3 regions of the Paraburkholderia sp. Cy-641 genome follow, and region 1 is predicted to be linked to each of the others. Evidence: riboswitches for the same ligand, from Rfam matches in the RefSeq annotation. Region 1 holds a riboswitch; each other region holds the start of a gene.
The links. A riboswitch is a leader RNA that binds a small molecule or an ion and turns the genes downstream of it on or off. The one in region 1 is predicted to bind cobalamin.
Positions count from the first base shown of each region.

Region 2: linked by a shared signal. The riboswitch ahead of F3J20_RS20455 (TonB-dependent receptor) and the one ahead of cobW (cobalamin biosynthesis protein CobW) in region 1 are both predicted to bind cobalamin.
Region 3: linked by a shared signal. The riboswitch ahead of cobG (precorrin-3B synthase) and the one ahead of cobW (cobalamin biosynthesis protein CobW) in region 1 are both predicted to bind cobalamin.

Region 1 covers NZ_VWWM01000010.1:1,606-11,541, forward strand. Annotated here, with positions in the region: gene F3J20_RS07720 (VWA domain-containing protein) at 1-487, opposite strand, end outside; gene F3J20_RS07725 (AAA family ATPase) at 544-1,656, opposite strand; gene cobN (cobaltochelatase subunit CobN) at 1,683-5,501, opposite strand; gene cobW (cobalamin biosynthesis protein CobW) at 5,508-6,626, opposite strand; cobalamin riboswitch at 6,747-7,027, opposite strand; cobalamin riboswitch at 7,107-7,347, shown strand; gene F3J20_RS31805 (hypothetical protein) at 7,405-7,584, opposite strand; gene F3J20_RS07740 (cobalamin biosynthesis protein) at 7,591-8,163, shown strand; gene cobO (cob(I)yrinic acid a,c-diamide adenosyltransferase) at 8,160-8,762, shown strand; gene F3J20_RS07750 (cobyrinate a,c-diamide synthase) at 8,766-9,936, shown strand, end outside.
Region 2 covers NZ_VWWM01000038.1:674-10,609, forward strand. Annotated here, with positions in the region: gene F3J20_RS20420 (LysR family transcriptional regulator) at 1-787, shown strand, start outside; gene lgt (prolipoprotein diacylglyceryl transferase) at 824-1,729, shown strand; gene F3J20_RS20430 (SIMPL domain-containing protein) at 1,935-2,663, opposite strand; gene F3J20_RS20435 (EVE domain-containing protein) at 2,926-3,384, opposite strand; RNA gene ssrS (6S RNA) at 3,516-3,697, opposite strand; gene F3J20_RS20445 (cell division protein ZapA) at 3,875-4,189, opposite strand; gene F3J20_RS20450 (ATPase) at 4,186-4,545, opposite strand; cobalamin riboswitch at 4,754-5,014, shown strand; gene F3J20_RS20455 (TonB-dependent receptor) at 5,104-7,104, shown strand; gene F3J20_RS20460 (iron ABC transporter permease) at 7,132-8,202, shown strand; gene F3J20_RS20465 (ABC transporter ATP-binding protein) at 8,199-9,041, shown strand; gene cobT (nicotinate-nucleotide--dimethylbenzimidazole phosphoribosyltransferase) at 9,087-9,936, shown strand, end outside.
Region 3 covers NZ_VWWM01000003.1:76,518-86,453, reverse strand. Annotated here, with positions in the region: gene cobJ (precorrin-3B C(17)-methyltransferase) at 1-1,553, opposite strand, end outside; gene F3J20_RS02690 (precorrin-2 C(20)-methyltransferase) at 1,541-2,332, opposite strand; gene F3J20_RS02685 (precorrin-8X methylmutase) at 2,333-2,959, opposite strand; gene cobG (precorrin-3B synthase) at 2,952-4,439, opposite strand; cobalamin riboswitch at 4,577-4,756, opposite strand; gene cbiE (precorrin-6y C5,15-methyltransferase (decarboxylating) subunit CbiE) at 4,944-6,182, shown strand; gene F3J20_RS02670 (cobalt-precorrin-5B (C(1))-methyltransferase) at 6,182-7,384, shown strand; gene F3J20_RS02665 (cobalt-precorrin-6A reductase) at 7,381-8,124, shown strand; gene cobM (precorrin-4 C(11)-methyltransferase) at 8,144-8,872, shown strand; gene F3J20_RS02655 (rhomboid family intramembrane serine protease) at 8,992-9,936, opposite strand, start outside.

The sequences.
Region 1 (9,936 bases):
GCTCGGGCTCGTCGCGCGAGCGGCCATCGCTCAGAATCCATAGCCAGCGTTGCTGCGCCGGCCGTCTGCGCGCGCTGCGCCCGAGCAGTTGCGCGGCCCGCCGCACGCCCGACGCCAGCGGCGAACCGCCGCCGCCGCCCACCGGTTGCAGCCATCGCTCGTTCCACCAACGCGGCACGGCGGGACCGAAACGCACGTCCGCTCCCGCACCGCCGAAGCAGATCAGCGCGACTTCGGCGCGCATCGCGCTGGCCTCGTCGAACAGCGCGATCAACAGGCCTTTCGCCAAGGCGAGCCGCTGACCGGCCAGCATCGACCCCGAACAATCGAGCACGAAGCAATGCAGTACACCGCCGCGCGGCACTTCAGGCACGAAGCGCAAATGCTCGCGACGCAACGTGCGCTCGCGCATCGCGACAAGCGTCGGCATCCACGCAATGCGTCGGCCCGGCTCGCCGCGCGCAGCGCTGCGTACACCCGCACCCATGCCATGCCGCCATCGAAAACCGCTGCGCGAGTCAGCGGCGGCGCCCTTCCGATGGCTCAGCGTTTTTTTACGCCGAGCGGGATCACGCTTTTGACCGGCACGGCCGCGGTCGGCTCCGGCGGCAGATAGCCCCAGTCGGTGTCGGCGGAAGATGGCGAGGTTTCGCTCGCATGGCGCGAGTCGCCGGCCGACGTATCCGGCTGACGATGCGCCGCGCTCTCACGCGCATCGCTTTCCGACTCATCGTATTGCCGGGCACGCGGCTCATGCTCATGCTCATGCTTACGCCACCGATGAAGCAGCACTGCCTCGGCCACACGATCCACATGCTCCACCGTCACCGCAGCCGACTGCTCCAGCGCCGCGAGCGCACGCGCCGCGCGCAGCATCACGAGATCGGCGCGCAAACCGTCCACGGCCGCGTCGATGCACAACGCACTCACGTGCGCATGCACGGCGTCGTCGAACGAGAGTTGCGGCAGCACCGCGCGCGCCGCGCGAATCCGCTGCACGTACGCGGCCTGCTGCTCAGCGTGAGTGGCACAAAATGCCGCCGGATCATGATCGAACGCGAGCCGCGCCTTGACGATCGCCTGCCGTGTCGACGGCTCGAACGCGTTGCGCAACTCGACCATCAAACCGAAACGGTCGATCAGTTGAGGCCGCAACTCGCCCTCTTCGGGATTCATCGTGCCGATCAGCACGAAGCTCGCGTCATGGCTATGCGATACGCCATCGCGTTCGACGGTATTCACGCCGCTCGCCGCCGCATCGAGCAACGCGTCGACGAGCGCATCGGGCAGCAGATTGACCTCATCGACATACAGCACGCCGCGATGCGCCTTCGCAAGCAGCCCCGGCGAGAAGCGCACCGCGCCGTCACGCAGCACGGTTTCGATATCGAGTGTGCCGATCAGCCGATCCTCGCTCGCACCGAGCGGCAGATTCACGAGTTGTCCTTCCGGCAGCAATTCGGCGAGCGCGCGCGCCGCGGTCGACTTCGCCGTGCCGCGCGGCCCGCTGATCAACACGCCGCCGAGGCCCGGATCGATCGCCGCAAGCAACAAGGCCTGCTGCAACGGTGCCTGGCCGATCAGCGCGGCGAAGGGAAAAGCCGGCCGCCGGGCCGAACCCGATGCGGTGCCCGATACCGTATCCACGCCGCTCATCTCGCCCGCCTCTCGCGTCACCCCATTCATCTCTGCCTTCCTTCGATCTGCTGTTCACTCGCGAGCAGATGCTGCTCCACCTGCGCGCGATAGTCGCCGGGCGCCTGCCACAGCCCGCGCTGCATCGCTTCGAGCAGACGCTCGCAGACCGAATGCAGCGCATGCGGATTGTGCCGTTGCATGAACGCGCGCGTATCGGCATCGTTCAGATACGCGTCGGCGACGAGCGCGTATTGATGATCCGCGACCACGCGCGCGGTCGCATCGTAGCCGTACAGATAATCGACGGTCGCCGCGATCTCGGCCGCGCCTTTATAACCGTGGCGCTTCACGCCATCGAGCCATTTCGGATTGACCACCCGCGAGCGGATCACGCGCGCGATCTCCTCGCGCAACGTACGCACACGCGGCGCGGCCGGATTGCTGTGATCGGCGTGATAGACGCTCGGCTGCTGGCCGGCCAGATGCCGTACCGCCGCGACCATGCCGCCCTGGAACTGGTAATAGTCGTTCGAGTCGAGCACGTCGTGCTCGCGGTTGTCCTGGTTTTGCAGCACCACGTCCATTGCCGCGAGACGCGTGCCGAACGCGTGCTGCGCTGCCTCGCCCGCGCTTTTCTGCGTGTACGCGTAACCTCCCCATGCCTGATACGCGTTCGCGAGATCGGCGTCGGTCTGCCAGTGGCGCGAGTCGATCATCTCCTGCACACCCGCGCCATACGCGCCGGGCCGCGCGCTGAAGACGCGCCAGCCGGCCCGCTTGCGCGCTTCGGCCGGCTCCATGCCGCGCGCGATCAGCGCATCGCGCTCGCGCAGCACGCGCGCGCGGATCGGATTCAACGCTTCGGGTTCGTCGAGTTCGGCGACGGCTTGCACGGCCGCATCGAACAGATGCATCACGTTCGCAAACGCATCGCGGAAGAAACCGGATACGCGCAACGTCACATCGATACGCGGACGGTCGAAGGCTTCGATCGGCATGATCTCGAAGTCGGTCACGCGATGGCTGCCCGGCGCCCACTTCGGCCGCACACCAAGCAGCGCGAGCGCCTGCGCGATATCGTCGCCACCGGTGCGCATCGTCGCGGTGCCCCATACCGACAGGCCGATCGCGCGCGGATAATCGCCATGTTCCTGCAAATGCCGCTCGATCAGCTGCTGCGCGGATTTCAGGCCGAGCGCCCAGGCCGCTTGCGTCGGCACCGCGCGCGTGTCGACCGAATAGAAGTTGCGGCCGGTCGGCAACACGTCGGGCCGTCCGCGCGACGGCGAGCCGCTCGGCCCCGGCGGCACGAAACGGCCTTCGAGGCCGCGCTTCAGTTGCAGCATTTCCTGCGGGCCACAGGCGTCGAGACGCGGCAGCACGTCGTCGCGCAAACGTTCGATAACTAGCGCCGCTTGCGGCAAGTTGCTCTCAAACGATGGAGCCGCACGCGCGCCATCCGCTTCATCGCTGCCCACACCACACACCCCGAGCAACAACTCCGCCGTGAGCATCTCCAGCCGCTCGCGCGTGTCGCCGTAATGCCGCCACGGCGCGTCGCTGACCCGCTGCAACACGGCCGGGCGCGGACCGTCCCACGGCCCGGCCCAATCGACCGTCAACGGATCGAACAGATGATCAATACGCAGATCGCGCGCCAGCGCGTCGACGAGCCCCGCTCTGCGCCCCTGTCCATCGCCGATCGGAAAGCGCCCGAGCGCAAGCAGCGTATCGCGCCGCTGCACGCCGGCCGGCGATTGCCCGAACGTATGCAGACCATCGCGAATCTGCGCTTCCTTCAGTTCGCACAACCACGCATCGACGCGCGTGAGCAGCGCGTCTTCATCATCCTGGCCATTCGGCGCGGCGAGGCTCAGTTCCTCGTGCAGGCGGTGCTCGACGATCGTCGCGAGAATCGTGCGGCGCAGCAGCTTCGCGCGGCGCGGATCGACCATCAGCGCTTCGTAGTATTCGTCGACCTGGCGTTCGAGGTCCTGCAGCGGTCCATAGTTTTCGGCGCGCGTGAGCGGCGGCATCAGATGATCGACGATGACCGCCTGCGCGCGCCGCTTGGCCTGGCTGCCCTCGCCCGGATCGTTGACGATGAACGGATACAGATGCGGCATCGGCCCGAGAATCAGATCGGGCCAGCACGCCTCGCTCAGCGCGACGCTCTTGCCGGGCAGCCATTCGAGGTTGCCGTGCTTGCCGACGTGCACGACCGCGTCGATGCCGAACTGCCGGCGCAGCCAGAAATAGAACGCGAGATACGCATGCGGCGGCACGAGTTCGGCATCGTGATAGCTCGCGTAATCGCCCTGCTCGCGCGAACGCGCCGGCTGAATGCCGACGAATACGTGCCCGCAGCGCCAGCCCGCGATCATGAAGCGCCCGCGCCGCAGCGTCGGGTCCTGCTCGGGCAGGCCCCAGCGCGCGATCAACGCGTCGCGCACGCTCGCCGGCAGCGCGTTGAAATGCGCGAGGTAGTCGTCGAGTGCAAGGCTTTGCAAGGCTGGACGCAGATCGCGCACAACGGGATCGTTGGTCACGCCTTCGGTGAGTTTCTGCAACAACGCAGCGCCGTTTTCGGGCAATTCGCCAACACGATAGCCCTCGCCGCGCAGCATCGACAGAATGCCGACCACCGAAGCCGGCGTATCGAGCCCGACGCCATTGCCGATGCGCCCTTCGCTCATCGGATAGTTCGCGAGAATCAGCGCGAGCTTCTTGTCCGCATTGTCGAGCGAACGTAGACGGCACCAGCGGCGGCTCAGTTCGGCGAGAAAACGCACGCGTTCGAGGTCGGGCTGATAGCGGACCACGTCGACCTCGGTATGCGGACAACGATAGGCGAGCCCCTTGAAGCTGATCGCACGCGTGATGATGCGGCCGTCCACTTCCGGCAGCGCGATATGCATTGCGATGTCGCGCGAATTGAGGCCGTGATTGTCCTTGAGCCAGTCCTCGCGATTGCCGCCGCTCAGGATCACCTGCAACACCGGCGCGTCGCCGGCCAGCGCGAGCGGCTCGGGGTCGTCGATCGCGGACGCGGCGAACGCGGTCGTATTGAGCACGAGTGCAGCATCGTGCTGCGCGCACAGCGACTGCACGACTTCGCGGCTCACCGCATCTTTCAGCGACGTGATCGCGAGCGGCAGCGGATTGAGCCCTTGCGCTTCGAGCGCGTCGATCAGCGCATCGAACACCGCGGTATTGGCAGCCTGCAGATGCGCCTTGTAGAACAGAATCGCGACCACAGGCGCGTCCTGGCGCCAGCGCGCCTGCCAGTCGGCGATGGTCGGCGTGTCGTGCGCGGGATGATAGAGCGACGCGGCCGGCAACGCGCGCGGCGGCTCGGGCTCGCGTCCCCAATCGAGCGCGCGATAGGCGATGCAGCGCAGGAACGCCTCGGCATTCTGCGGGCCGCCCTCGCGCAGATAACGCCACAACTGATGGCACAGCTCGGCGCTCGCGGTACTGCGCGCGAGCAGGTTCGGGTCCTCCTGCAAATCGCCGGAAAACATCGCAAGCGTTTGCTGCCTGCGCTGCGCGAGCGCGACGACCTGCTCGATGCCGTACGGCCAGTAAGCCTCGCCGCCGAGATGATCGACCACGACGACGCGTGCATGCTGCAACACGTCGTCGAGATAGAAATCGACCGACGCCGGCTGCCGCAAATAGGTGACGTTGGCGAGCCGCAGGCTCGGGAAGCCGTCGCCGAGACGCGGCACCACGCTCGCGAGCAGCGACAGCGTGGTGTCGGCGGAACTGAGCACGACGATATCGGCAGGCTGCTGATCGATACGGATCACGCCCTGCGTATCGTCGACGAAACCGCCCGGCGTCGTGCGTAGCAGATGCATGAGCGCTTACGCCTGGTGTGCGGCAACGCTCGCGGGCGCAGGAGCGGCGGCGTCGAGTGCCGCGTCGAACGCGCGTTGCAGCGTGGCCTGATCGAGGTCTTCGCCGATCAGCACGAAACGGCTGCCGGCGTGCGCGCCGCCGTCATTTTCACCGGCCTGCCAGCGCCGGTCGAAATAGCTGTCGAAGCGCCGCCCCACGCCCTGAATCACGAGGCGCATCGCCGCGCCCGGCAACGCGGCAAAGCCCTTCACGCGATAAATCGTGTGGCCTTCGACAAGCGTCTGCAATGCGGCGATCGCCGCGTCGCGCGACGACACGCGCGCTTCCACGACGACCGAATCGAATTCGTCGTGGTGGTGGTCGGGATCGTCGGCGGAACCGTGATGATCGTGGCGCAGGTGGATCGTCTCTTCCGAAGCCGCTTCGAGCCCGAGCAGCGTGTGCAGATCGAGCTGGCCCTGCTGCGCGCGCACGATCTTCACCTGCGGCGGAATCTCCCCGCGAATCAGCGCTTCGACCGCGCGCTGCTGCGCATCGTCGACGAGGTCGGTCTTGTTCAGGATCACGAGATCGGCCGCGGACAACTGATCTTCGAACAGCTCGTGCAGCGGCGATTCGTGATCGAGATTCGGATCGGCCTTGCGCTGCGCATCGACGGCGACCGGGTTCGCGGCAAACTGGCCGCTCGCGGCAGCCGGACCATCGACGACGGTCACGACCGCGTCGACCGTGAAGCTGTTCTTGATCTGCGGCCAGTTGAACGCCTGCACGAGCGGCTTCGGCAATGCGAGACCCGAGGTTTCGATCAGCACGTGATCGATTTCGCCGCGGCGCTCGACGAGCTTTTCCATCACCGGAAAAAACTCTTCCTGCACGGTGCAGCAGAGGCAACCGTTCGCGAGTTCATACAGTTGCCCTTCGGTTTCGACGCCGTTTTCATCGCAGCCGATGCCGCAACCCTTGAGGATCTCCCCGTCGATGCCGAGTTCGCCGAACTCGTTGACGATCACCGCGATGCGCTTGCCGCCCGCATGCTGAAGAATGTGCCGCAGCAGCGTGGTTTTGCCGCTGCCGAGAAAGCCCGTGACGATCGTGACGGGGATCTTGCGCAATTGAGTTTGCATCGTGAGGTTCATCCGAAGGCGTTGCGCCGCGCATGCCGGAACGAGCGCCGGCGTTGCCGCGACAACGGAAAACAGAAAGCGGAAAGTGAGGTCGTGAACGCGACGCCGCATCCCCGTGGCGTCCGTCCTGCATCTTCGGGCCGGTATCCGGGCTGGCGAAAGCGCCGCTTCCCCTTCCCGGCCGAGTGGTTTCTCGACCAGTGGTGATATGCCGACGCAGCCTTGCGCGTGGACATCGAAGCCGGCTCCGCGGTGGCCGGCCATGCAGCCGATACCGCTTTTCGCTTACCGTTGCGGGGACAGCACAGGTTGGCCCGTTCCAGAGCAGGTGGGCTCCCTGTTTCCCGTTTAACTGCACGCGCATGGATGCGCGCGCGAGCACCAGAAGTGCGTGCGAGTGTAGGCCCACGGCCATGCGCAGTCAAGGAAAGGACACCGCGTGAAGCGCCGCGCGCGCTTATCCGGCGGGGCGCCATGTGCTATCGTATGCGCGCGTTTGGTGCCCGCACATGCGCTCGCGTGTGCAGTTAAACGGGAAACAGGCAGCGCGTCATGCGTTCAATCTGTGCTGTCCCCGCAACGGTAAGCGACCTGCGACGCGAGCGCCGTTCCGGCCGCGTCGCACATGCGTTTTTCGCGCCACTGTCCGATGAATCCGGACGGGAAGGCAAAGCGCGTGAGGCCGCCAGCCCGGATACCGGCCAGACGCGGAGGCGGCGCCGCGTTCATCGCTGCGTTGCCGGCCGCCGGAATCCGCGGGGAACGGATGTGATGGCGTTCAAGCATGGCCGCGCCGCGCGTGGCGTTTTTCCACGGGGTTTTCGCCGCGAAAACGCAACGCGCCGCGCGATGGTCCAAGCCCGGATTCGCAGTACCGCATGACCTCGATCTTCCTTGCCGCGTGCGCCCTTGCAGGCAGCCGCCCTTTTTCCATTACCGCGAGGCGTTTGCCTTGCATGCCGCGATGACGCGCGCCTCGCTCGCCAGCGCCGGGCACGAGGCCTCTTGCGCTGACGCGAATGCCGAAGCCAAAGCCGATGCCGCTCGACACACCGGACGCCCGGGCAAGACGCTCGGCGTCGGCATCGGCTGTCGCCTCGGCAGTTCGGCGCAACAGATCGAAGCGGCGGTGCGCGCCGCGCTCGGCTCGCACGCGTGCGTCGCTTCTTTCGAACAGATTCACGCCGTCGCCACGCTCGACGCCAAAGCCCACGAAGCGGGCCTGCGCGAATTCTGCGCGCGTCATGCGCTGCCGTTGCAGGTGTTCAGCCGCGAGCAGATCGCCGCGGTGCCGGTCGCCACGCCGTCGCTGGCCGCGCAAACGCATCTCGGCGTCGATGGCGTTTGCGAACCCTGCGCGCTGCTCGCGGCGCAGACCCTGGCGGCTGCGTCAGCCGCTGCATCGCCCACACAGCCCGCGCGCCTGCTCGTACCCAAGACCGTGCACGACGGCGTTACCGTCGCGATCGCCTCGGCCAGCAGCGACGCCGACACCGCTCCAACCCAACCCGACACTCCCCAACAGGACCTTCGATGAAAACCGATCCCGAATCGCATCAACGCATGACCGAACGCCGCCGCGAGGGCCATGAAAAGAAACAGGCCGCCGCGACCGTCGAGAAAGGCCTGCTGATCGTCAACACCGGCACCGGCAAGGGCAAAAGCACGGCCGCGTTCGGCATGGCCGTGCGCGTGCTCGGCCACGGCATGCGCCTTGGCGTCGTGCAGTTCATCAAGGGCGCGCTGCATACCTCGGAGCGCGACTTTCTCGGCGCGATCGCACACTGCGATTTCGTCACGATGGGCGACGGCTACACCTGGAACACCCAGAACCGCGACGCCGACATCGCCACCGCGCGCAAGGGCTGGGACGAGGCGCGCCGGATGATCGAAAGCGGCGACTATCAGATGGTGATCCTCGACGAACTGAACACCGTGCTCAAGTACGAATACCTGCCGCTCGACGAAGTGCTGTCGGTCATCAACGCGCGCGCGCCGATGCTGCACGTCGTCGTGACCGGCCGCCATGCGCCGGACGCGCTGATCGAAGCCGCCGATCTCGTCACCGAAATGCGCGCGATCAAGCATCCGTATCGCGAGCAGGGCGTGAAGGCGCAGCGCGGCGTGGAGTTCTGAGCGATGCCGTCAGCGCCCGAAGCGACGCGCCGCCCGGCCTGTCCCGCGCTCTTTATCAGCGCGCCCGCCTCGGGCCAGGGCAAGACCACGATCACGGCGGGGCTCGCGCGCCTGCACCGGCGGCTCGGACGGCGCGTGCGCGTGTTCAAGACCGGCCCGGACTTTCTCGACCCGATGATCCTCGCGCGCGCGAGCGGCGCGCCGGTGCTGTCGCTCGATCTGTGGATGGTCGGTGAAACCGCGTGCCGCAACCTGCTCGCGCAGGCGGCGGCCGAGGCCGATCTGATCCTGATCGAAGGCGTGATGGGCCTGTTCGACGGCACGCCGAGCAGCGCCGATCTCGCCGCGACGTTCGGCGTGCCGGTGCTCGCGGTGATCTCCGCGCAGGCGATGGCGCAGACCTTCGGCGCGCTCGCGTTCGGGCTCGCGCGCTTTCGGCCCGAACTGCCGTTTCATGGCGTGCTCGCGAATCGCGTCGGCTCGGCGCGCCACGCGCAGATGCTGCAGGAAGCGCTGCCGCCCGAATTGCACTGGTGCGGGCACATCGCCGCGAGCGACGAAATCACGCTGCCCGACCGGCACCTTGGCCTGCACCAGGCAAACGAAATCGACGACCTCGACGCGCGCCTCGAGCACGCGGCCGATACGCTCGCGGCAACCGCGCTCGCCGAGTTGCCGCCGGCCGTCGACTTCGACTCGCCCGTGCCCGAAGTCTTGCCGCGCCTGCTCGACGGCAAGCGGATCGCGATAGCGCGCGACGCCGCGTTCTCGTTCATCTATCCGGCCAACGTCGCGCTGCTCGAAGCGCTCGGCGCACAAGTGCACGACTTCTCGCCGCTCGCCGACGAAGCCCTGCCCGACGACATCGACGCGCTCTATCTGCCGGGCGGCTATCCCGAGCTGCACGCGGCGACGCTGGCCGGCAACGCGCGCAGCGCCGCGTCGATCCGCGCGCACGTCGCGGCGGGCAAGCCCGTGGTCGCCGAATGCGGCGGCATGCTCTATCTGCTCGACCGGCTGACCGACGCGCACGGCACGAGCACGCCCATGCTCGGCCTCGTGCCCGGTCACGCGACGCTGCAAAAGCGCTTCGCCGCGCTCGGCATGCAGCAGATCGACAGCCTGCACGGCCCGCTGACCGGCCACACGTTCCACTACTCGAAGCTCAGCACGC
Region 2 (9,936 bases), on a different contig from region 1:
CGTTTCCACCGCCGATTACGGCTTGCTGCCGCTGCTCCTGCGCGATTTCGGCGCGCGCCATCCGCGCGTGCGGCTCGAACTGACCGAGGCCACCAGCGACGTGCAGGTCGAGGAATTGGTGGCGGGGCGCATCGACGCCGGGCTCGTGATCGCGCCGCTGCCGCCGCGCCATGCCGCGCAGCTGTCGTGGCTGCCGATCGCGCGCGAGCCGCTCGTGATCGCGATGTCGACGGAGATGGCGGCGCGTGTGCCAGGCGCGGGCGGCGTGAATGGCGGGGTGGAAGACGGTCTGAAGGACGGTGGGCGTGGCCGCGAGAAGGGCGAGGCTGGAGAGATAGGAAAGGCACGAGGCAAGCCCGGCGCCGACCCCGGCGCGGAATGGCTCGACACGCCGGTGAGCCTGCGCGATCTCGCCGACGCGCCGCTCGTGATCTTCCCAAGACGTCTGGCGCCAGGCTTTTATGACATCATTATGGATTGCTACGGCGTCGCGGGTCTCGCTCCCCGGATCGGCCAGGAGGCGATCCAGATGCAGACCATCGTCAGCCTCGTGTCGGCCGGCATGGGCGTCGCACTGGTGCCGCAATCGTTGCGTAACCTGCGGCGCACGGGCGTCGTGTACCGGCCGCTGTCCGAGTCGGTGCCCGCAATCGAAACGGGTCTCGTCTGGCGTACGGACGAGGTGAGTCCGGTGCTCGCGGGCTTCATCGAGATCGTGCGCGCGCATGCCGCGACGGTCGCGCCGCGCGCCGAGCGCGGCGACGCTGCTGTAAAACCTCTGCTGTAGAAGCATTCCTGAACCTGAACTGCCCATAACCACACGATGCTTATTCACCCCAATTTCGACCCCGTCGCCATTCATCTGGGGCCGCTCGCCGTGCGCTGGTATGGCCTGATGTACCTCGTCGCGTTCATCGCGGCGATCGTCGTCGGCCGGCTGCGGCTGCGTTTGCCGTACGTCGCCGCGCAGGGCTGGAGCGCGAAGGATATCGACGACATGCTGTTCTACGGCGTGCTCGGTACGATCCTCGGCGGCCGGCTCGGCTACGTGCTGTTCTACAAGGCGAGCTTCTACTTCGCGCATCCGCTCGACATCTTCAAGGTGTGGGAAGGCGGCATGTCGTTTCACGGCGGCTTTCTCGGCGTCACGCTCGCGATGATCCTGTTCGCGTATCAGCGCAAGCGCTCGTGGCTGCAAGTCACCGACTTCGTTGCGCCGATGGTGCCCACGGGCCTCGCGGCGGGGCGCCTCGGCAACTTCATCAACGGCGAGCTGTGGGGCCGCGTGACCGATCCGGCTTCGCCGTGGGCAATGCTGTTTCCGGGCGCCGCGCCCGACGATGCCGCATGGCTCACCGCGCATCCGCAACTGGCCGCGCAATGGCATCTGAACGAAGTGTTCGCGCAATATCACATGCTGCCGCGGCATCCGTCGGAACTGTACGAGATCGCGCTCGAAGGCGTGGCGCTGTTCTTCGTGCTGATCTTCTTCTCGCGCAAGCCGAAGCCGCTCGGCGCGATTTCCGCGATGTTCCTGATCGGCTATGGCCTCGCACGCTTTACGGTCGAGTTCGCACGCGAGCCGGACGATTTCCTTGGCCTGCTCGCAATGGGTCTGTCGATGGGGCAATGGCTGTCGCTGCCGATGATTCTCGCGGGCATCGGCCTGATGGTGTGGGCCTATCGACGCGGGCGCCGCGAGTCGGCGCAGGCGGTGAGCGCGAGCTGAGCCTTGGGTCGATGCGGTTGATCCGTCGAGCCGCGCGCCACGGTTTGCCTTGTCTTGTCGGGCAGCGTGGCGGTTGGCGCGGTGGGTCTTTAGAACCTTTAGAGTTTTCAGGACCTGCAAATAGAAACGCCACGGCATGAAGACATGCCGTGGCGTTTTTCCTTGCAGGTATGTGTGTTTGCGCGTTTGCGTTCCCGCGCGCGCGTTACTTCATCTGCACCGATCCCGACACGTTGACCGTCACCGTCGACGTGCCGCCTTCGAGCGGCATCGGCGCCACGCTCTTCGCTTCGGCGCCCATGGCACGCGCGCTCATCATCATGACCGGGCGCGGCATGACGCCGCCGTGATTCACATTGACCTCGCGGATCGAATAGCCATTAAAGCCGAATGCCTGCGCCGACGAAGCGGCCTGTTCGCGGAACGATCGGATCGCCTCGCCGGTGAGCTTTTGCTCGGCGGCACGCTGCGCTTCCGGCGACAGCGAGAAACTCACGTTGCCGACCTGCATGATCGATGCCATCTGTCCCGCGAGCTTCGATGCCGAACCGAAGTCGCGGGATTCGAGCACGACTTCGGCGCGGCCGCGCCACGTCGAAATGTGGCCATCGCGATCGGTGGATGGGAAGATCGAGAATGCGCCCGTGCGCGCCGTTACGCCGCTGACGCCGCGCGCCTTCTGCAAGGCGGCGTCGGCGCGCTCGTTCAGCGTGGCCGTGAGCGAGGACGGATCGCTCGCTTCCTGCTCGTAAAACAATGTGATGTCGACGACGTCCTGCGGGACTTCCGCGCTCGCCTGCGCATTGAGCGACAGCACGCCCGCGGGCTGCGGCATGACGCTTTGCGCGCGCGCGAGGGTCGGGGTCAGCGCGAGCGCGACAGGCGCGGTGCAGGCGAGAGCGAGTGCGAGGGCCCGTGCGGCTTGTTTCGTCATTGTTGAACTCCTTGTATGAACAGGTTGTGCACGTGTGACACAAGTGACATGTGATGGCGTAGGGGTTGCGGGTTCGCTTTCGCGACGGGCTGGCTCGCCGGCCAGGCGAAGCCCTTCAATGAGCCCTGCAACACGCGTGTCCGATCATTAGGCGCGGCTCGCGTTGTCTTGGTTCCCTAATTCGGCGTTATCCGCCATGTGGAGAACAACACGGTGCGTTCACCCGTTCGTCATAAGTCACGAGCGAACGCCGGATATGCCCTCAAACAAGCTGTTTTGTGATGAAACGCCATTCGGCTTCGGTCACCGGCGTGATCGACAGACGGTTGCCTTTGGCGAGCACACGCATGTCCTGCAACTCGGCATGCTCGCGCAGCGCAGCAAGCGGAATCAGCGGAATCTTCTTTTTGAACACGACGTCGACGAGCATCCAGCGCGGCGTTTCCTGCGACGACTTCGCGTCGTAGTACGGACTCTTGTTATCGAACTGGGTCGGGTCAGGATACGCGGTGGACGACACTTCCGCGATGCCCGCGATGCCGGGCTTGGGGCAGCTCGAATGGTAGAAGAGCACGCCGTCGCCGATCTGCATGGTGTCGCGCATGAAATTGCGTGCCTGATAGTTGCGCACGCCGGTCCACGGCAACGTGCGATGCGGTGCGTTGGCGAGATCGTCGATGCTTGCTTCGTCCGGTTCGGACTTCATCAGCCAGTAGCGCATGAATCGAATTGAACGTGAGGGATTGAACGACGCGCGCGAACCGGCGCCTGCAAAAAGCACCTGAAAGCAGCACCGGAAAACGCAGCCCAAAGAAAAACGGCATCGAACCGAAGTACGATGCCGTTCCAGATAAGGTCCCCGCCTTAGCCGCTAGGCCGGCATCCTGAACCGGGGGTTCAGAATTGGTCGCAGTTAGCAACACTTCGGGTACATCAGACAGAGTGACGCGCACGCCCGTGCTACAAATTTCCGCAACCGTGCACATGGCATTGGTTCAAGGAATATATGACCTTGGCGAACCAGGCAGGGAAGCTAAACCGATGAAGCTACAGCAGTTCAAACTTTAACAGAAGAACTCAAACGCTTGCGAGAGGTGCTCATGTGCTTTACCAACACCGCACACCCGCTTTGCAAAAAAGTACTGCGTTTCAAGTTACTTCGTTGAATTCACGACCGGTTCGACATTGGGTTCGAAGCCGGCTGTGACCGCTTACTGCAAGCTGTACTGTTCAATCACAGTACCGAGCTGTTCGTTCATTTGCTGCATTGTACGCCGGATTTCTTCAGCGGGAAATGCTTCTCCGTGTCGCACGCTGTTTTGCAGCTTAAGCAGTTCCGATGCCAGCGACAGCGCGGCCATGACGGCAATGCGATCCGTGCCGCGCACGTTGCTGCCGTTGCGGATTTTCTTCATTTCCGCATCGACGCGTGCGACCGCTTCGAGCAGGGCGGCTTCGGTTTCCGGCGAGCAGGCGAGACGATACGGTACGTCGAGAATCGATACTTCGATCTGCTTGGTGGTCATGCGTTTTCTCCGTGGCGGCTCACGTCGCTTTCCGCTTCCTCGGGTTCGGGTTGAGCGGAGTCGAGCAGATCGAGCTGGTTATCCGGTTCGCTGCTCGCGCGGGCACGCGGCAATTTCTCGAGAATCGCATTCAGGCGCACCTGAGCGTCGTCGATCTTGGCGGAGAGCGCATCGCGTTCCGCCTGCAGGGCATCGCGCTCCCCGCGCAATTGCGCGAGTTCCGCATGCGTGGCTTCGACTTCGGCACGCGTGTGCGCGAGTTGTTCTTCGAGCGCGAGCCGCGCTTCATGGTGGCGCTGGCTGATCGCAATCAGCTTGCCGATGTTCTGGGAGAGTGATTCGAGTTCGGTGAGCATGTGCTGCGTCCTCTAAAGACCTCGCATTTTAGCGCGGAATGTTACAGGTTCCGACAATTGTCTCGTTTCGAGACGTAACAACTTGGCTTTATGCAAGCATTTTCCCGACCATAAGATGAAAAACCGCTCGTCGATCGGACAATAACCTGCACTCAACGGCACGGCTCGCGCAGGGATTGACCTTTCTTGACGCTCGCCGGGGTCGCTCCTAAACTGGCCGCACTCTGGTGCCCGCGCGCGCTTTTCGGCGCGCGCAGTTAAACGGGAAGCAGGGCGCGCGCGGGGTTCGACACCGGCACGCGCGAACCTGCGCTGCCCCCGCAACGGTAAGCGACCGCATCTCGTCATGCAGGTCGGTCCTGATTGCAGGTCGAAGCTTAACCTGCAAGTGTGCCACTGCGCGTCACGCGTGGGAAGGCGGGGCCGATGTGTCGCAGCCCGGATACCGGCCAGAGGGAGAGGACGTCCCCCGCGAAAACGTTAAACATCGGGGGCGCCTCGTTACGCGGCGGCCTGCGGGGAAGCGGGCTGCGCACGCTATCCACAGGACTCTCACCCATGCTGTCCCCCTTCGCCCGCGCGGCGCTGCTCGCGTTCGCGGGTCTGCCGCCCGTCGTGCATGCGCAGACTGCCGGGACCACGGCTGCCGCGTCGGCGGCGTCTTCCGTGCCGGCCGATGTTGCATCGCCCGTTGCTTCGCCGGCTGCTTCGTCGGCCGCATCATCGGCTTCAGCTTCGAGCGCGTCCGCCGATGCGAATACCGATGCCGATGCGAGCCCCCGCGCGAACCCGCCGGCCACCGTACTCTCGCCAGTCGTCGTGACCGCCGAACGCGGACCGCAGGCACTCGCCGATACGATCCCGCCGACCACGCTGTTCGATCAGCAGGACATTGCCGACACGACCGCGACCGATCTGCCCGGCCTGCTGCAGCTCGCGCCCGGCGCGCAAATCTCGCGTACAGGTGGCCCCGGTTCGACGACGAGCCTCTTTTTGCGCGGCGCGTCGTCGACGCAATCGCTGGTGCTGATCGACGGCGTGCGCGTCGATTCGGTGAGCCTCGGTTCCGCGCAACTCGCGCAGATTCCGCTCGACCAGGTCGATCACGTCGAGGTCGTGAACGGCAATGTCTCGGCGTTGTACGGCTCGGGTGCGATTGGCGGCGTCGTGCAGGTGTTCACGAAAGATGGCGGCGATCATCCGCCGCGCTTCAATTTTTCGCTGGGCTACGGCAGTTATCACACGCAGACGCAAACCATCGGCGTCAATGGCGCGCTCGATCAGGACGGCCGCACGACCTTCAGCATCTCGCTCGCGCGCACCAAAACCGATGGCTTTTCCTCGCTCGATCCGCTGCAAGCGCCCGGCGCGAATCCGAACGCGAACGGCAATCTGAACGAGAGCCTCTCGGCATCGCTGCGTCACAAGTTCAGCGACAGGTGGGACGCCGGCGTCACCTATTTCCAGTCGAACGGCAACAACAGCTACGACAACGCCTATGGCGAGCCGACCGATCTGAACAACCTCTATAGCAAGGTGCGTCAGGTCTCGGTGTTCGCGAACGGCAAGCTGACCGACTGGTGGACCACGCATTTCACGGTCGCCGAGGGCGACGACCGCAGCGTGTCGAATACCAACGGCATCGACAACGGCCGCTTCGATACCGACAATCGCCAGTACACCTGGCAGAACGATTTCGCGCTGGCCGCGAACCAGAAGCTGCAACTCGGCTACGAGCATCTCGATCAGAGCCTCGATTCCGATACGTTCGCGGCGCCCAACCGTCACGTCGATTCGGTATTCGCGGGCTATACCGCGCGCTTCGGCCGCAATCAGATTCAGGCTAACGTGCGGCGCGACCAGTACTCCGATTTCGGCGGGGCGAACAGTTACTATCTCGGCTATGGCTTCGACATCACCTCGCACTGGAAGGCAACCGCAAGCTATTCGGACGCGTTCCGCGCGCCGAGCTTCGACGATCTGTACTATCCGTTGAGCGGCAATCCGTCGATCCGGCCCGAGCGCAGTCATTCGGTCGAAGCGGGTTTGCAGTACGCATCGAACCTGCTCGGCGTGGTGCGTGTCAGTGCCTTTCAGACGCGCTATACGAATCTGATCGATTACGTGCAGACGATCCCCGGCATCTATCTGGCCGAGAACGTCGGGCACGCGAAAGTGCAGGGGCTCGAAGGATCGTGGAGCGGGCATGTCGGCAAGACCGACGTGCGCGCCTCGCTGACGCTGCAGAATCCCGTCGATCTCGACAACGACGTCGACCTCGTGCGGCGCGCGCGACGCTTCGGCTCGCTCGCGATCAATCGCAGCATCGGCGGCTGGCGCGTGGGCGGCGAGTGGATCGTGAGCGGCCCGCGCGTGGACAGCACCGGCAATCTGGGCGGCTATGGCATCGTGAATCTGTCGGCGCGCTACAACATCACGAAAGCGTGGTACGTGAGCGCGCAAATCGAGAATCTGCTGAACAAGGACTATGAAACGGCCTACTCGTATAACTCGCCGCGACGCGGTGCCTACGTCACGCTTGGCTGGCAGCAGCAGTAACGCACGCACCGGCGTGAGCGCGCGCGCATGAATCGCGCGCCGGGCTCGCTGCCGGCTGCCGGCCACGTCACGCCTACCATGCGCACGATGAACGCAAGGCGCGCGGCCGCGATCTGGCTCGGACTCGCGGTCATCGCCCTGGCCGTGCTGGTCGCGTCGCTCGCGCTCGGCAGCGTGCCGCTCGCGCCATCGCGCGTGCTGGCCGCGTTGATGCCGTGGCATGCCGGACCCGCGCGCGCCGACGACCTCGCCGGCGAGATCGTGCGTACGTTGCGCTTGCCGCGCGCGCTCGCGGGCTTCGCGTGCGGGGCGTTGCTCGCGCTCGCCGGCGCGCTGCTGCAGGTGCTGTTGCGCAATCCGCTGGCCGAGCCGTATGTGCTCGGCGTATCGGGCGGCGCGGCGACGTTCGCGCTCGTGGCGATGATCGCGGGCGGCGCATGGTGGATCGTCGATGCGAGTGCGTTCGCCGGTGCGTTGGTGTCGATCCTGCTCGTGCTTGGCCTCGCGCGGCGCGAGTTATGGCGCGGCGAACCGCAGGACACGTCGCCGCGGCTGCTCCTGACCGGTGCGGTGATCGCGGCGGGGTGGGGCGCGCTGATTACGCTGCTGCTCAATCTCGCGCCCGACAGCCGCTTGCGCGGCATGCTGTTCTGGCTGACCGGCGACCTCAACGGCGGCGCGCTGCCGTGGACCGCGCTCGTCGCGCTGCTGCTCGCGCTGCTTGTGATCGTGCCCGCCGCGCCGCGCCTGAACGTGCTGCTGCGCGGCGATGCGGCCGCGCAGGCGTTGGGCGTTGCGGTCATGCCGTTGCGTCTGCGCGTGTACCTGGTGGCCTCGCTTGCGGCTGCCGCTGCCGTGACGACGGCGGGCACGATCGGCTTCGTCGGCCTCGTGGTGCCGCACATGCTGCGGCTCGCGTTCGGCAACGATCAGCGCATGCTGTTGCCGGCGGCCGCGCTCGGCGGCGGCGTCGCGGTGATGGGCGCGGATCTCGTCGCGCGCACTGTGATTGCGCCCGCGCAGTTGCCGGTCGGCGTGATGACGTCGCTGGTCGGCGTGCCGGTGTTTCTCTGGATGCTGCTGAAGAGGCGTCCATGACACGCGCCCACGATACCGTCCCGGCTTCGGCGCTGAGCGCGCAACGCGTGACGTTGCGCGCCGGCGCGCGCACCTTGCTCGATGCGTTCACGCAGACCTTCCATGCCGGCGAAATCTGGTGCGTCGCCGGGCCGAACGGCGCGGGCAAGACAACGCTGCTGTCCACGCTCGCGGGGCTGCGGCCGGCGTCGGCGGGGCACGTCGAACTCGATGGCAGGCGTCTTGCCGACTGGCCGCCGTTGCCGCTCGCACGGCACCGCGCGTTGATGCCGCAAAGCGCGCACGATGCGTTCAGCGCCAGCGTGCTCGACATCGTGATGCTGAACCGCTTTCCGCATCTCGGCGGCTGGGGGTGGGAGCGCGACGCGGATCGCGCGGCCGCGCAGGCGGCGCTCGAACGGCTCGGCCTGGGCAGTTTCGCCGCGCGCGATGTGCTGTCGTTATCGGGCGGCGAGCGCCAACGTGTCGCGCTGGCGGCCGTGTTGTGCCAGGATGCGCCGCTTCTGCTGCTCGACGAACCGCTGTCGCATCTCGACCTGCATCATCAGATCGATTGCCTCGAAGCGCTCGTTGCATGGACGCAGGAACCGCGGCGCTGTGTGCTGTTTTCGTGTCACGATCTGAATCTCGCGCGCCGCTTCGCGACGCACGCATTGCTGCTCGATGGAGCAGGCGGCGCATGCGCCGGCCTGGTGCGCGCCGTGTTGACGCCCGAATTGACGAGCCGCGCGTTCGGCTATCCGCTGATTCTGATTCGCGACGGCGAGCACGAGGCGCTGATTCCCGCGCCGCGTATGCGTCATGAATCGCATGCCGATCATGACATTGCATCAGGCTGACTTTTTTATTCCGACATTCTTTTGCGGCGATTTCCGCTTATACCTATGACTCGCTTTCCACGCCCGGCCGGTTTGCCCAACGTCGCTCCGCTCGATCAGACGCTGCGCGCCGAGCTGCAACACATCATCGATACGCGGACCAAGCCGCCCGGCAGCCTCGGCCGTCTGGAAACGCTCGCGCGGCAGATGGGGCTGATTCAACGCAGCACGCATCCGACGGTCGCGCGCCCGGCCATGATCGTCTTCGCCGGCGATCACGGCATTGCCGCCGAAGGCGTGAGCCCGTATCCGCAAGCGGTGACCGCGCAGATGGTCGCCAATTTTCTCGCGGGCGGCGCGGCGATCAATGCGCTGAGCCGCGTCGCGGGCATCGAGCTCGAAGTGGTCAATGCGGGCATCGCGACGCCGTTGCCGACGACGCAAGGGCTCGTCGACATTCCTGTCGCACCGGGCACGCGCAATTTCGCGCACGAACCGGCGATGACCCAGGCCGAGGCGCTGGCCGCCTTGCAGGCGGGCGCGGCGCGCGTGCGTCATCACGCGGCGCTCGGCACCAATGTGATCGGCTTCGGCGAGATGGGGATCGCGAACACCTCGTCGGCCGCGTGTCTGATGAGCCGCTTGTGCGACGTGCCGCTCGACGAATGCGTCGGGCGCGGCACCGGTCTCGACAACGCGGGGCTCGCGCGCAAGCGCAACGTGCTCGCGGCGGCGCTTGCGCATCACGCGCCAACGCCGGCGCCGCTCGACGTGCTCGCGACGTTCGGCGGCTTCGAGATCGCGATGATGGCGGGCGCGTATCTCGCGGCCGCCGAAGCACGCATGACGATTCTCGTCGACGGCTTCATCGCGACGTCGGCGCTACTCGTTGCCGATGCGTTCGCACCCGAGGTGC
Region 3 (9,936 bases), on a different contig from region 1:
CCGGCCATTTTCACGTAGGTGTCGTAGCCGAGGATGTCGGTGGCTTCGTTCAATGCCGTGCGCGCGGCCGGGGCCAGCAGGTCGGCGCGGCCGGGGCCGAGGCCGATCACGGTCAGGCGGCCGCGCGCTCGGCCGATGGTCGCGGGATCGATGGCGAGCGGGGTGAGGGCGAGAGCGAGGGCGATGGGGGGATGGGCGTGCGGCGCCTCGTGGGATGTTTCGTGCGGCGTGTTGTGAGCCGCTGCGTCTGGTGTGTTGGGTATGGCTTCATTCAGCGTCTTATGCGGGACGCGCAGCGAAGCATGCAGCAATGCCTCGGGGGTTGAGCGATCCGCCGCGGAGCTTGCGTCGGCGAAGCGCAGCGGCACGTTCAGGAGCGCCGCGGCTTGCGCCAGCGCGGGGTGGGTCATGCTCGCGGTCGGCGCGAGCAAGGCCGCTAGCGACAGCGCGGCGAGGCCGTGTGCGTCGAGGGCTGCACGTACGTGTGCGGCGATCGCTTCGGCGGATTGGGTAACGGACTCGGCCGGGGCGCTGTCAGCCATCGCGGCAGGCTGAGCGGTAGTGCGGCCTGTATGGGCGTTGGCTTCGGCGGTAGCGGTCGCAATAGAGGTCGCAGCAGCACGGTCAGTTGCCGTGCCGCTCGCGTTATCGCTGGCTTTGGCCTTGGCGTGACCGGCATCGCCACCGGTTTCCTCAGCCGCGCCGGCAGTACGAGCCTGCGCTTGCTCAGCAGCATCGGTACTGCCCCACGCATCCGCCAGCACCACCGCCGCCACCACGCTCCGTGGATGAATCACCAGTTCATCCACGCGGCCATCCCACGCATGCGGCGTCACGCGAATCGCGAGCCGTGCGTGGGCATCGCGCGGCAGTTGCGCGTCGTCGAGCCACGGCGCCTCGCCTTCGATGCGCGTGCTTGCCCCCGCGAGCAGATCCGACACGAAGCGCTTGCCTTGACCCAGATCGGCGAGCGCATAGCCCTCGGGCGGATTGAGCACGCAGGTGCCGAAGCGCAACTCGCCGCTCGTCGTGATCGCGGGCTGCACGGTCAGGGCCGTGGCGATTTCGCGCGCCATCAGGTTGACGCCCGCGAGGCCGCCGAGCAGCGGCACGACCGCGCTGCCGTCCTCGGCGACCGCGAGTACCGGCGGCTCCGCGCCCTTGTTCGACAGCAACGGCGCGAGACAGCGGATCACGATACCGGCCGCGCACAGCACGACGATCGGCGTGCCGCGCGTATAGAGTTCGCGCAGGTGCGCGCCGAGTTCAGTGTAGGCGACGTCGGCCCCGCCCCCGTCCCCGACCCCTACGCGGCCTTGCAGCGCGTGGATTTCGCAGCGAGCGGGAGCGGTGCGAGCAGGTTGAACGCCGCGATCGGCGATAGCCGTACCGCAAGCCGCATCGCCATCACGGGCAGCGTCGGCACTGCGTGTCGCGTCAGCAGCGCATATAGCCTGTGCGCCGCGCCTCTCATAAACCGCCTGAATCCGCCGCGCGGTCTCCAACGCTCCCGCACCGAGAATCACGATGGCCGGCACGTTCATCCTTGCCATTTTTGCCCCGGCACGACAAGCAGCGAAAAATACGGCGAGGCCATCGGATCGACCTCGGCAAGCGGCACGATGCGCTGATTGCCCATCGTCGCGCGTTCGACGTAGAGCGCGCGCCCGGCGAGTCCGAGGTCGTCGAGCACGCGCCGCACCTTGTCGAAATTGCGGCCGAGTTTCATGACGACGGCGGCGTCGGCATCGGCGAGACGGCGGCGCAATTCGTCCTCGGGCAGCACGCCCGAGAGCACCGAGAGGCTCTGGTTGCGATACACGAGCGGCGCGCCGAGCACGGCCGCGCCGCCGAGCATCGAGCACACGCCCGGCACGACTTCGCTGTCGTAGCGCGCGGCCAGCCGGTCGTGCAGGTACATGTACGAGCCGTAGAAAAACGGATCGCCCTCGCAGATCACGGCGACGTCGCGGCCCGCGTCGAGATGGCCGGCGACGATTTCGGCGGCCGTGTCGTAGAAGTCCGCGATGATCGCTTCATACGACAGCGGCGGTTCGAGCGCCTCGGTCGTGACCGGATAGACGAGCGGCAGATGCTGCTGCGCCTCGTCCAGATGCGCCTCGACAATACCGAACGCGTTGCCTTTCTTGCCCTTCGCGACGAAGTACGCAACCACCGGCGCGGCCTTCAGCAAACGCAGCGCCTTCAGCGTGATGAGTTCGGGGTCGCCGGGGCCGACGCCGATGCCGAACAGCCGGCCCCGGGTTGCCGTATGCCGCGTCGCCAGGGAGGTCGCTTGAGTTGTCGTTTGAGTCGTCACCTGTGCCGTCATTTACTCGATCTCCGTTGCGAGCGCGTTGACCGCCGCGGCCGCCATCGCGCTGCCGCCGCGCCGTCCGTGCACGACCACGTAGGGCACGCCGCGGCTGTTTTCCGCGAGCGCCGCCTTCGATTCGGCCGCGCCGACGAAGCCGACCGGAAAGCCGAGAATCAGCGCGGGCTGCGGCGCGCCCGCATCGAGCATGTCGAGCAGATGGAACAGCGCGGTCGGCGCATTGCCGATCACGACGACGCTGCCGGCGAGGTGCGGGCGCCACAGCTCGAGCGCGGCGGCCGAGCGCGTATTGCCGATCTCGCGCGCGAGCGCGGGCACGTTCATGTGCGTGAGCGTGCAGATCACCGCATTGTCGGCGGGCAGCCGCGCGCGCGTGATGCCCTGCGCAACCATGCCCGCGTCGCACAGGATCGGCGCGCCTTGCGCGAGCGCCACGCGGCCCGCCGTGCCCGCGCCGGCGGAGAACGCGAGGTCGTCGATCACGTCGACCATGCCGCACGCGTGGATCACGCGCACCGCGAGTTTTTCGAGGTCGGCGGGAATGCGTGACAGGTCGGCCTCGGCGCGAATCGTCGCGAAGGATTGGCGATAGATCTCCTGACCGTCGCGGATGTAATCAAGCATCGGGTTTATTCCTGACGAGACGCGCGAGCAGGTCGGCGGCCTCGTCGATCGTCAGTGGGGGTGCGACGCAGTGGCCGAAACCGGAGCGGCCGTCGCGTCGATAAAGGTCGTAGACGCCGGGCGCGGCGGCGAGCAGCGTGTACGGCGTGCAATGCGCGGCCGCGCACGAGCGCGGGCAGCCGCTCAGATGCACGTCGACGCCGGCGGGCAGTCGCGCGGCCAGTTGCAGCGCGTCGGCCTTGGTGTCGGCGAGACTCTTCGCGCAGCCTGGCGAGCCGGTGCAGGCGATCACGTGCGTGATGGCTTGGGCGGGATCGCAGGCGAGGCCGAGCGCGCCTAGCTGCGCGAGGACGGCAGGCACGGCCTGCGTCGGGATGTCGGGCAGCAGCACGCTTTGCCACGGGGTGATGCGCAGCGTGCCGTTGCCGTATTGCTGTGCGAGCGCGCCGAGGCCCTGCAGCGCCGCGGCGCTCAGACGCCCGAGCGGCGGCTGGCCGCCGACGTGCCAGGTGTGTGCGCCGCGCTGTGCGTGTGCGCCGAGGCGCAGCGCGGCGTCAGCGCGAAGAGGGCGTTGCCAGTGCGCGAGCGAGGCGTCGCGGGCGAGCGGGAAATCGACGTAGCGCTGCGCGTGTTCGAGGATCGCGTCGGCGGAGTGCGTGGCGAGCAGGTCGCGCATGCGGGTGGCGTGGGTGTCGGCGTTGGCGTCGGCGAGATCGAGGAACGTGTGCAGCAACGCGCGTACGAGCGCCAGGGCATGCGATGGTGCAACGGCAGCAAGGGGGCGGGGGCCGGCGAGGTCGCGGCGAGTGCCGGTGTCGGCACCAAGGTCCGCCCCATCTCCCGGGCATCCCGCGAGCCCGAACACGAAGCGCACGCCGCCTTCATCCGCCGACGCCGCGAGCCACACATCGTGCGGATGATCGACCCGCGCGAGCCGTTCGCCGCCGTCGAGCAGCAGGGCGAATTTCGGCGACAACGCCGCGAAGCGCGCCTCGTCTTGCAGCAGCGCGAGCAATTCGGCGCACAACGGCCTCGTATCGATCAACGCAGACGGATCGCGGCCGGCGGTGGGGCTGGTCATCACGTTGCGGATGTCGTCGGCGAAACCGAGAGCGGTGGTGTCCGGAGGAGCGTTTGCGTCGTTCGCGTCGAGCGGGGAAGAGCAAGAGCCAGCGGCCGAACCGGAAGCAGGAGCAAAAGCAGGATCAAAAGCGCACAGAGAACCCGCCCCCGGCCCCAACCCCGCTTCGATCAACTCTCCGCTCAACGCCGCCTCATGCCGCTCGCGCACGCCGCGCAGCTGCAGATTCGCGCGATTGGTCAACTCGATCACGCCGTTCGCGTGCCGCGTGCTCGCCTCGGCGATCGCGCGCGCCTGCGCGGCGCCGAGTTCGCCGCCCGGCAGCTTGATCCGGCAGAGGCCGCCGTCGCGCGCGGCGACGATGCGCAGCAGCCCCGGACACGCCGAGGGCCGCGACATCGGAAGCGCGTGGGGCAAAACGGTTGAGGGCGAAGCTCGATTCAAGACGGACACCGGGAATAGCGTCGCGCAACGGCCCGAGCAGGCCGCGTCGCGGACCTTGCTGCGGCATCGGTACACCCCGCCCGATGTTGGCTGGCACGAACAGTTGCGCCGGCAGGTCTCCTGGCTCGCAGGTCATGGTCCGCCGCGGCCTTCCCGGTCGAACCAGTGGCGCGTGGCGCAGGCGGACTCGCTGCATACAGTTGCGGGGGCAGCCACATCGTTACTGTGTTCCCTCTTGGGCCCCGAAGGGCGCCGGCGGCTGTATTATGCCTTTTTTCGAACCGCGCAACGAGGCTGGGCGCTTTGACTGGCGCGCCTCGGCGCGCTTTCGAAGGCTTCGCCGGCCGCGCTGCCGGACGGCTTTCGTAGGCGTTTCGGGCATGCTTTGAGCCTGTTTTTGAGCCTGTTCCAAGCGCCTTTTCAACCGCTTTTCCAACGACAAACGATGAGGATGGATGCATGCCGGCATGGCTGACCGTGGTGGGCATTGGCGACGACGGCTTCGCCGGATTGGGACGGCCCGCGCGGCGTGCTTTGCTTGGCGCCTCGGTGGTGTATGGCGGCGAGCGGCATCTCGCGATGCTGCCGGCGCGGCTTGCCGCGCGCCGCGCCGCATGGCCGCGTCCGTTCGATCTCGCGCCGCTGCTCGCCGAGCGTCCGCACGCGGTGTGCGTGCTGGCGAGCGGCGACCCGATGCTGTTCGGCGTCGGCGCGACGCTCGCGCGGCAGTTGCCGGCCGGCGAGTTGCGCGTGCTGCCCGCGCCGTCGTCGTTGTCGCTCGCGGCCGCGCGGCTCGGCTGGCCGTTACAGGACGTCGCGACGGTGTCGCTGGTGGGCCGGCCGCTCGCGGCGCTGAACGCGCATCTGCATGACCGTGCGCGCCTCTTCGTGCTGAGCGCCGATGGAGGCACGCCTGCGGCGCTCGCGGCCGCGCTCGTCGCGCGCGGCTTCGGCGCGACGCGCATGAGCGTGCTCGAACATCTCGGCGGCGAGCGGGAACGGCGCATCGAGGGCCGCGCCGATCAATGGCCGGCCGGCGAGATGGCCGCGCTCAATCTGATCGCGCTCGACTGCCGCGCGTCCGCGCATGCGCCGCGTCTGCCACTGAGCGGCGGCCTGCCCGACGACGCATTCATTCACGACGGCCAGTTGACCAAGCGCGATATCCGCGCGATCACGCTCGCGCGCCTCGCGCCGGCGCCCGGCGAATTGCTGTGGGACGTCGGCGCGGGCAGCGGCTCGATCGGCATCGAGTGGATGCGCGCGCATCCGGCCTGCCGCGCGATTGCGATCGAAGCGCACGAGATGCGCCAGGGCTTTATCGAGCGGAATCGCGATGCGCTCGGCGTGCCGGCGCTGCAACTCGTGGCCGGCCGCGCGCCCGCCGCGTTGCAGGGGCTGCCCGCGCCGCATGCGGTGTTTATCGGCGGCGGCGTGAGCGAGCCCGGTGTGCTCGACACCTGCTGGGCGAGTCTGCGCAACGGCGGCCGGCTCGTCGCCAATGCGGTCACGCTGCAAGGCGAGGCGGCGCTCGTCGCATGGCGCGAGCAGCATGGCGGCACGCTCACGCGTATCGCGCTCGCGCAGGCGCAACCGCTCGGCGGTTTCGACACGTGGCGCCAGGCGTTGCCGATCACGCTGCTCGAAGCGACGAAGCCGGCCGATGCGTCGCCGGATAACCGGTCGGCCGATTCGTGATGCGCGACGAGACTCCCGAACAGCCGGCGCCGCTGCGCAGCGGCTACACGACCGGTAGCTGCGCGACGGCGACCTCGCTCGCGGCGGCGCGGCTGCTGCTCGCGGGCGTGGTCAGCGAGGTCGCCGAGATCGTGCTGCCGAAGGGCCAGCATGTACCGATGCGGCTCGTGTTTTGCCGGTTCGTGGCGCGGGGCGATGAGGGCGGGACGCAGGACAGCGGGTTAACGGGCACGCATGGCAACGAACATGACAATGAACAAGCGGGTGTGCAAATAAACCCGCAAGCAAGCCCGCACAGCGGACGGATCGCCGAAGCCGGCACGATCAAGGACGCCGGCGACGATCCCGACGTGACCCACGGCGCGGTCGTCTTCGCGCGCGTGCGCCTCGTGCCCGAGCCCGGCGTGATTTTTCGCGCGGGGCCCGGCGTCGGCACGGTCACGCGCGCGGGGCTCACGCTGCCGGTCGGCGAACCGGCGATCAACCCGGTGCCACGCCAGATGATGACGCGGCATCTGAGCGAACTCGCCGCGCAGCACGCGTACCGCGGCGGCTTCGAGGTGACGGTCGGCGTCGAGGGCGGCGAAGAACTGGCGCTGAAAACGATGAACCCGCGCCTCGGCATTCTCGGCGGGTTGTCGATTCTCGGCACGACCGGCATCGTGCGGCCGTTTTCGTGCTCGGCGTATATCGCGTCGATCCATCAGGGCATCGACGTCGCGCGCGCGAACGGCTACACGCATCTCGCCGCCTGCACCGGCAACGCGAGCGAGGACGCGATGCGCGCGCACTACGGCCTGCCCGATATCGCGCTGATCGAAATGGGCGATTTCGTGGGCGCGGTGCTAAAGCATATGAAGCGCGCGCCGGTCGAGCGGCTCAGCATCTGCGGCGGCTTCGGCAAGCTCAGCAAGCTCGCGGCGGGCCATCTCGATCTGCATAGCCGCAATTCGAGCATCGACCTCGAACAGCTTGCGGCATGGGCCGCCGCGCATGGCGCCGACGCCGCGCTGCAAGCCGCGATGCGCGCGGCCAACACGAGCCAGCAGGCGCTCGCGCTAGCGCATGCGCAGCAGGTGCCGCTCGGCGATATCGTCTGCGCGCGCGCGTTGGCCGTCGCGCGTGAGATCGTGCCGCCGCAGGTCGGCGTCGAGACGTTTGCGATCGATCGCCAGGGCAAGCTGGTCGGAGCCGCGCGATGATGCGGGTTCTGCTGCTCGGCGGCACCGGCGACGCGCTGAAGATCGTGCGCCGGCTCGGCCCCACGCACGTGTACAGTCTCGCGGGTCTCGGCAAGGTGCCCGACGATTTGCAGTGCGCGGTGCGCGTCGGCGGTTTCGGCGGTGCCGACGGCCTCACGCGTTACCTCGAAAGCGAACGGATCGGGCTCGTGATCGACGCGACCCATCCGTACGCGGCGCAAATCAGCGCCAACGCGGCGCAGGCGAGCCGCGCGGCGCACGTGCCGTGCTGGGCACTGCGCCGTCCGGCGTGGCAGCCGCAAGCCGGCGACGACTGGCGCATGGTCGGCGACTGGCACGAACTGACGGCGGCGCTCGCGCCGTTCAGGCGGCCGCTCTTCACGCTCGGGCGCGAACCGCTCGCGCATCTCGACGAAATCCCGCCGCATCAGTTCTGGACCGTGCGCGTGCTCGACCCGCACCCGGACACGGCGCGCTCGCGCACGCTCGCGGCGCGCGGGCCGTTCACGCTCGATGGCGAGCGCGCGCTGTTCGCGCTGCAGGCATTCGACGTGGTCGTCAGCAAGAACAGCGGCGGTGGCGCGACCGAGGCGAAGCTCGAAGTCGCGCGCGAACGCGGCCTGCCGGTCGTGATGCTGCGGCGTCCGCCACTGCCGCCGGCCGAGCGCGAGTTTGCCGCCGTTGCCGATCTGCTTGACGCATTGCGTACGGTTGGCGCGGTCGGCGCAACAGCTCATTGAATAACGTTTGGAGTCTTGAATGACGGTGTTTTTTATCGGCGCGGGTCCGGGCGACCCGGAGCTGATTACGGTGAAAGGGCAGCGGCTCGTGCGTGCCTGCCCGGTGATTCTCTACGCGGGTTCGCTCGTGCCGGCCGCGGTACTCGAAGGACATCGCGCCGAGCAGGTGGTCAACACCGCGGACCTCGATCTCGACCAGATCGTCGCGCTGCTCGCAGCCGCGCATGCGAAGGGGCAAGACGTCGCGCGCGTGCATTCGGGCGATCCGTCGCTATACGGCGCGATCGGCGAGCAGATTCGCCGTCTGCGCGAACTCGGCATTCCGTACGAGATCGTGCCCGGCGTGACCGCGACGGCCGCCTGCGCGGCCGCGCTCGGCTGCGAACTGACGCTGCCCGATGTTTCGCAGACGCTGATCCTCACACGTTATGCGAGCAAGACGGCGATGCCCGAGGGCGAACAGCTCGCCGATCTCGCCCGGCATCGCGCGACGCTGGCGATTCACCTCGGCGTGCGGCATCTCGCGCGCATCGTCGACGAGTTGCGGCCGCATTACGGCGGCGCCTGTCCGATCGCGGTGATCTATCGCGCCAGCTGGCCCGACGAGGAGAAGATCACCGGCACGCTCGACGATATCGTCGGCAAGGTGGCAGGGACGTCGATCGAACGGACCGCGCTGATTCTGGTCGGCGAGGTGCTGGCCGCCGAGGGCTTCGCGGAGTCGACGTTGTACGCGAAGGGCGCTTGAGCGTGGCGGGCGGCAGGGGGCATGTCGCGTGTGCGTGCAGGGTAGGCGCTAGGTCTGCCTGCATGGGGCCGCTGTTCTCAACGCGTCATCAGCGCTTCGTCAACGCCTCAGCAGCGCCTTCACGGGCGCTCCTGCCTCTCCTTGCGCTCGGCGCCAGGCGGGCGCACCACGCGCCCATGCGAAAGCTTCGTGACCAGATCGATCTGGTCGCGCGCATCCTTGGCGAGCGCGCGGATCGGAGCCTGCGTGGCGTCGTCGGTCTCCTGCGGATGCGTCAGCAGCACCGCTTCACGGTGGAAGATCTGCCGGTTGTCGTCGAGATAGCGCAGTAGCGCCGTGCGCATCGCGGTGCGCGGCGACCGGGGCGGCAGCTTCGCGTGGTCGATCGCCGTGTAGAGGGCGTCCCACTCCGGCAGGATATCGGTGATGAGCCGGTTCGAGGCCACGTCCCGTTCGACCTGCGACGCCATGCGCATGTGCCGCCATGCGTCGAGGTCCGCGAGCGCTTTCAGTTGGGCTGGATGCATGTCGAACAGCACTTTCTCGAACTGCGCATCTTCGAGTCTCGCCGCGCTCATGTGCGTAAGCGGATAGGCGAACGCACCGAGCGCGGCGCCCCCCACCAGCGTCGACGCCAGCAGGCTCGTGCGCGAGCGGCGCTCACGCGCGACGGGTTCGAGCGGCCGCGCAAGCAGCGCGCCGATCAGCATGCCGCCGATCAGGCCGCCGACGTGCGCGGCATTGTCGACGCCGCGATGCACCAGACCGCTATAGAGATTGAAGAGAATGAACACCCACATCGCGCTGCGATTGCGCTCCGCGAGCGTCTTCGGCAACTCCTTGCGATAGCGCAGCACGTAGACCAGCAGCGCGCCGGCCACGCCGAAGATCGCGCCGGACGCCCCCACGGTGCTGAGCGCGGGATGCACGAAGATGCTGAACATGCTGGCGCTGAGCCCGGCGAACAGATAGAGCGCGAGAAAACGCGCGTTGCCGTACAAACGTTCGGTCAGCCGGCCGAGCGCATAGAGCACGAGCATGTTCGACACGAGGTGAGCGAGGCC